DNA from 2 places in the Bradyrhizobium sp. UFLA05-153 genome. Region 1 is predicted to be linked to the other one. Evidence: predicted binding sites of a transcription regulator. Region 1 holds the regulator's gene; the other holds the start of a gene.
The links. Region 1 encodes LexA, which represses DNA repair genes until DNA is damaged. Its sites were predicted from a motif close to TGTTCNNNNTGTGTTCNG; they were not measured.
Positions count from the first base shown of each region.

Region 1 (3,364 bases):
CGCGCGCGACGTCGCGGCCAGGCGCACGCAGCCGCCGCAGGCGATGTCGGCGATGGACGGCTATGCGGTGCGCGCCACCGACGCGGCGAAGGTGGGCGCAGAGATCACCGTGATCGGCGAGGTCGCGGCCGGCCGGCCGTTTGCGGGAACGGTCGGCGCGAGCCAGGCGGTGCGGATCTTCACCGGCGGCGTGGTGCCCGATGGCGCGGACGCGGTGGTGATCCAGGAGGACACCGTCGCTGACGGCAAGCGCGTCACGATCAAGGAGGCCGCGATCGTCGGACGGCACATCCGCCCCGCCGGCGTCGATTTCCGCGAGGGCGACGTGCTGCTCCGACAGGGAGCCCGGCTGACCGAACGCGACCTCTCACTCGCCGCCGGCATGAACCATCCGGAGCTTGCCGTCCGCCGCCGGCCCAGGGTCGCGATTCTCGCGACCGGCGACGAACTGGTGATGCCGGGCTCGACGCCCGGCGCGGGCCAGATCGTTTTTTCCAACGGCTACGCCTTGCACGCGCTGGCGCGGGCCGAGGGCGCCGAAACGTTCGATCTCGGCATTGCAGCCGATACCGTTGCGGCGACCACCGCCGGTATCCGCCGGGCCCGCGAGAGCGGCGCCGACATCCTGATCACGACCGGCGGGGCCTCGGTCGGCGACCACGATCTGGTCAGGCCTGCGCTTCAAGCCGAAGGCTTCGAAATGGCGTTCTGGAAAATCGCGATGCGGCCGGGCAAGCCCATGATGCACGGCCATCTCGGCGCGATGCGGGTGATCGGCCTGCCCGGCAATCCGGTGTCGTCCTATGTCTGCGGCTTCCTGTTCATGGTGCCGTTGATTCGCGCGCTTGCGGGCCGCTCGCGCGTTCATCACCGCCTCGAGCGCGCCGTGCTCGGGCGCGACGTCGGGCCCAACGATGTCCGCGAGGACTATCTGCGCGCCAGGCTCGAGGAGCGCGAGGACGGCACGCTCGTGGCCGTTCCGGTCAACCACCAGGACTCCTCGCTGCTTGCGAATCTCGCTATGGCACAGGCACTTCTCGTGCGCGCGCCATTCGCGCCAAAGGCCGAAGCAGGCACGCCTTGCGAGGTGTTGCGGCTGCCCTTGTGAGTGCGATCTGATTCGCGCGTGACGCGAACTTCGCCGCGTTCACACAAAATTAAGTGGTTGCGGAACACATATCGAACATATAGTGTCCGTTCATGATTTGTTTCGAGCATCTAGCGGCTTCTGCTGAATCTGACGTCTCGGAATCGAACGACATCAACCGGGGGACTTGGTCGAGATGTTAACGCGCAAACAATACGAGCTTCTGCGGTTCATCAGTGAGCGCCTCAAGGAAAGCGGCGTGCCGCCCTCCTTCGACGAAATGAAGGACGCGCTCGATCTGCGCTCGAAGTCGGGCATCCATCGCCTGATCACCGCGCTGGAAGAGCGCGGCTTCATCCGTCGCCTGCCCAACCGCGCGCGCGCCATCGAGGTCATCAAGCTGCCCGAGCTTCAGGCTGCAGGCGCCGGCCGCCGCGGCTTCACGCCGAGCGTCATCGAAGGCAATCTCGGCAAGGTGCGGGGCCCAAGCGCTACTGTCGACGAGGGCGAGCGTCCGGTCGCCGTGCCCGTGATGGGACGGATCGCGGCCGGCACGCCGATCGAGGCGTTGCAGACCCGCAGCCACACCATCAGCGTACCGCCGGACCTGCTCGGCTCGGGCGAGCACTATGCGCTCGAAGTGCGCGGCGATTCGATGGTCGACGCCGGCATCCTGGATGGCGACATGGCGCTGATCCAGCGCAACGAGACCGCGGATACCGGCGACATCGTGGTGGCGCTGATCGACGACGAGGAAGCGACGCTCAAGCGCTTCCGCCGCCGCGGTGCGTCGATCGCGTTGGAGCCCGCGAACACCGCCTATGAGGTGCGCATCCTGCCGCCGAACCGGGTGAAGATTCAGGGCAAGCTGATCGGGCTGTACCGGAAGTACTGATTGCCCGGCAGATTGCCGGCCATCGCGCAGCGACGCGGGCGGACGGATTGTCCGCTCCGGCGGAATGGTGTTTCCGCTTCCACCGCGATTATCCTCACACCTGCGCAGAGCTAATCCTCAAGCACCGCAAGCGCGAATGCGCGGTGCACGATAAAGAGGAAAAAACCGTGCGACAGATGATTTTGGGCGTGTTCTCGGCGGCCTTGCTCGCGGGCTCGGCCTCCGCGAGCGATGCAGCGCAACACCACTGTGCCATCCGCAAGACGGAGCACGCGGTAACCAGCGCGCCATTCCGCAATTCCAACAATGCGATCGCACCCGCGCCGCAGGTGAGCTGGCCCTATTCAGGGTACTCCGCTCCTGCCGGCCGCTGATGGAAGCTCGCGTGAGTGAATGGTGTGAACCAAGATAGACTAACAGCGAGAGGCTTTGTTCCTGGTTTGCCGGGAAAGATAATGTGATCGGGCGACGCGCACACGGGCCGCAGATTTGCCCACAAACGCGATACACTCGAAGGCTTCCAACTCTGATAGAGGCCTGCGCCTCCGGGGGGGCGCGGACCTGCTATCTCGCATGAGGAGCACTCCGATGTGTGACTACAGCCTACATGCCGTTGCGACCCGCCCCGCTCAAGTCGGCGAGACGATCGTCACGACAACCTTCCGCGGCACCTCGACGCGTGGATTTGCGTCGGAGCGTGATCTCTCGGTTGCCGTCTGCCTCCTGCCGGGCACCGAGCTCGCCTTCGCCGACAACGTCCGCTACGACAATCGCTGGATCTGGACACGCACCGTCAATTCCCGCGTCGGCAAGTTCGGCAAGGTCGATCCGCACATTCCCGATCGTCATCATGATGCGATCGAATTCCCCGACGGCAACTACGTGCTGGTGACGCAGCTCGTCGAGGGACAGCGTGCCACCGTTCTGCAATTGCCGGTGACGCAGCCGCTCGGCGAGAAGACAGAGCAGCCCGCCGTCGAGCAGCACACGACCACGACGCCTACGACACGCCTGCCGATCGGCTGACGCGTCTTTCAATCCTCGGCCTGCAGGTCGGCCTCCGACGGCGTAGCGTCCTTGCTGCGTGGAGTAGCCGGCCGCGGTGCGAGGCTGAGCTCGAAATCGCTATCGCCGGCCTCAGCCGGCGACCAGGGGCGGTTTGCGCCCCTTGCTTTCACCGTTTGCAGCGTGAAACCGTCGCCCTCGCGCGATAGGGTGAGCGCGCCTTGCGTCTTCAGACGCTCGCGATCCACGACCATTGCCGCGCAATCGGTTGCTGCCGGCTTCGCCGTCACCACCAGCGCGGCGCGGCTGCAATCATCCGCCAGCGCGTCGACACGCAGCGAGAGCGCGACCAGACGACCATCAGCGAGCGGCGTCAC
Region 1 is NZ_JBBIAM010000088.1:7,600-10,963, reverse strand. It holds gene Q2941_RS36135 (molybdopterin molybdotransferase MoeA) at 1-1,108, shown strand, start outside; gene lexA (transcriptional repressor LexA) at 1,284-1,982, shown strand; gene Q2941_RS36125 (hypothetical protein) at 2,030-2,356, shown strand; gene Q2941_RS36120 (hypothetical protein) at 2,571-3,008, shown strand; gene Q2941_RS36115 (ComEC/Rec2 family competence protein) at 3,017-3,364, opposite strand, start outside.

Region 2 (3,364 bases), on a different contig from region 1:
CATCGATTCATTGGGCGTCGCGCCTTGATTGACCGCTTCGGGGACCAGAGAAGCGGCACAGCCGGAGGGACAGAAATGAAGAAGATTTTGGTTGGGGCCATTGGTGCAGTTGCGTTGAGCCTGTCGGCTCCGGCGAGCGCGGCGGATCTCGCTGCGCGTCCGTACGTAAAGGCTCCGCCCCCGGCAATCGCCGCGGTCTACGACTGGAGCGGCTTCTACATCGGCATCAACGGCGGCGGCGGCTCGGCCCACAAATGCTGGGACTTCGTGGACAGCACCGGCCTTGTGACCGGTGTTCCCGGCAGTCTCGTGGGTGAAGGGTGCCACAATGCGACCGGCGGCACGGTTGGTGGTCAGATCGGGTATCGCTGGCAGACTGGCCAGTGGGTGTTCGGCTTCGAAGGCCAGGGCAACTGGGCCAACTTCAACGGCGATAACACCAGCTCCGTCTTCCTGGCCGACCGCAACCGTTCGCGAATCGACTCCTTCGGCCTGATCACCGGCCAGATCGGCTATGCCTGGAACAACGTGCTGTTCTACGTGAAGGGCGGCGGTGCGGTTGTCGGCGACAAGTATGACATCTTCGACATACCGACCGGCGTGCTGGTGGCTTCGGCTCGCGAAACCCGCTGGGGCGGCACGGTTGGCGCCGGCCTGGAAGTCGGCTTTGCGCCGAACTGGTCGGTGGGCGTCGAGTACGACCACATCTTCCTCGGCAATCGCACCCTCGGCTTCACGACGCCTGCGGGCATCGCGGCCGGGAGCGACCGGATCAGCCAGAACGTCGATATGGGCCTCGTCCGCCTGAACTATCGCTGGGGCGGGCCGATGATCGCGAAGTACTGATCCTTCGCCAAACCTCTTCCTGTCGAAAAGGCCGGCCTCGCGCCGGCCTTTTTGCTGTCCGGGTACAGCCGGTATGAACAGGTCAGTCATCCTTACACGTTTTCCGCGTGGTGTGGCATCTCGGGCACACAACTTGCGGCTTTACTGGTGTAAGCACGACATCAGTTGGACCAGAACGTCCGATGTCCTTCCGCGCACGGAAGGCAAAAACAGAAACTGGGACTGGGATTAAGTTGAAAATGAAGAAGGTTTTGTTGGCTTCGGCCAGTTTGTTTGCACTCAGCGCGTTCGCTCCGGTCATGGCTGCCGATCTGGCGGCCCGCCCCTACACCAAGGCTCCAGTGGCCCCCGCCGCGGTCTATAACTGGACCGGCTTCTACCTCGGTGGCTTCGGTGGCTACGCTTGGGAAAACACCTCCACTGACCCGAAGATGAAGGGCGGCTTCGCAGGTGGTACGGTCGGCTACAACTGGCAGGCCAGCAACATCGTGTTCGGTCTCGAGGCCGACGGCGGCTGGGCTGACGTGAGCGCGACAGCCGGCACCCCGGGCGTGCTCGCCGTGACGAGCCGGATCAATTCGTTGGGAACTGTGCGCGGTCGCGTCGGCGTGGCGATCGACCAGGTCCTGCTCTACGGCACCGGCGGCTTCGCCTGGATCAACAACAAGCTGACCGCGGACGTGCTTGGCGTGCTCGCCTCGGACAGCCAGTTCCACACGGGCTGGACGCTCGGCGCGGGTGTCGAAGCTTTCTTTGCTCCGCAGTGGTCGGTGAAGGGCGAGTACCTCTATCGTAGCCTCGGCAGCGAGAACTACTTCGCCGGCACCGTCTCGTCCGGCACGCTGAACCTCCACACCGTGCAGGTCGGCGTGAACTATCACTTCGGCGGCCCGGTCGTCGCGAAGTACTGATCTTCGAGATTGATTCTCGACGGAAAGGCCGGCTTGCGCCGGCCTTTTTGCTTGGGCCAGAGGCGGCAGCTCTGCGAGCTACTGCCATGTCCTGCCAGCACGCCAACAATCCGTTGACGATTCGCAACTCGCACTGGAAATCCGCCGTCGTTCTTCCTACGTTCGCGACTTACCCACAAGGCGTCCATCCCCGGTTCCGGGCGAGGCGCGCCTGAACGCCGGCGCGGCCGCGCGGCGTGGGAATCTCCTTGGGGACCACTGGGATGGACGAAGTGATCAAGGCGAAGCGCCAACAACAGAACGCGGGCTCAAGCCTGCGCGCAATTACGATCCGTGGCGCGCGCGAGCACAACCTCAAGAACATCGACGTCGAGATTCCGCGCGACAAGCTCGTGGTGTTCACCGGCCTCTCCGGCTCCGGAAAATCCTCGCTCGCCTTCGACACCATCTATGCCGAAGGCCAGCGGCGCTATGTCGAGTCGCTGTCGGCCTATGCCCGCCAGTTCCTTGAGATGATGCAGAAGCCGGACGTCGACCAGATCGACGGCCTGTCGCCCGCGATCTCCATCGAGCAGAAGACGACCTCGAAAAACCCGCGCTCGACCGTCGGCACCGTCACCGAGATCTACGACTACATGCGCTTGCTCTGGGCGCGCGTCGGCGTGCCCTATTCGCCCGCGACCGGCTTGCCGATCGAGAGCCAGACCGTCTCGCAGATGGTCGACCGCGTGCTGGCGCTGGCCGAAGGCACCCGCCTTTATCTGCTCGCCCCGGTCGTGCGCGGCCGCAAGGGCGAGTACAGGAAAGAGCTCGCCGAGTGGCTCAAGAAGGGCTTTCAGCGCGTCAAGATCGACGGCACTTTCTATGAGCTCGCGGAGGCGCCGAGCCTCGACAAGAAATTCCCGCACGACATCGACGTCGTGGTCGACCGCATCGTGGTGCGCGCCGATATCGGCCAGCGCCTTGCCGAAAGCTTCGAGACTGCGCTGAAGCTCGCCGAGGGCCTTGCCGTCGTCGAGTTCGCCGATGCGCCAGCGGCCGCCGCTCCGGCCGAAGAGAAAAAGAAGACCGCCAAGATCCACGACAAGAGCGGGCCAGAGCGCATCCTGTTCTCGGAAAAGTTCGCCTGCCCGGTGTCCGGCTTCACCATCCCCGAGATCGAGCCGCGGCTGTTCTCCTTCAACAATCCCTATGGCGCCTGCCCGGCCTGCGGCGGCCTCGGCGTCGAGCAGCATGTCGACGAGGACCTCGTCATCCCCGACAAGGAGATGACCCTGCGCAAGGGCGCGATCGCGCCCTGGGCCAAATCGTCATCGCCCTATTACGTACAGACGCTGACCGCGCTCGGCAAGCACTACAAATTCACGCTCGACACAAAGTGGAAGGATCTCGCAAAGAAGACGAAAGACGCGATCCTCTACGGCTCCGGCGAGGACGAGATCAAGTTCTCCTATGAGGACGGCGTTCGCTCCTACGACACCAAGAAGCCGTTCGAGGGCGTCATCACCAACATCAATCGCCGCTATCGCGAGACCGAGAGCGAGTGGGCGCGCGAAGAGCTGGCGAAGTACTTCCACGACGTCCCCTGCGAGGCCTGCAAGGGCTTT
Region 2 is NZ_JBBIAM010000058.1:12,231-15,594, reverse strand. It holds gene Q2941_RS29000 (outer membrane protein) at 76-846, shown strand; gene Q2941_RS28995 (outer membrane protein) at 1,086-1,757, shown strand; gene uvrA (excinuclease ABC subunit UvrA) at 2,021-3,364, shown strand, end outside.
Region 2: the regulator LexA is predicted to act here: its motif matches at 1,906-1,923, upstream of uvrA (excinuclease ABC subunit UvrA).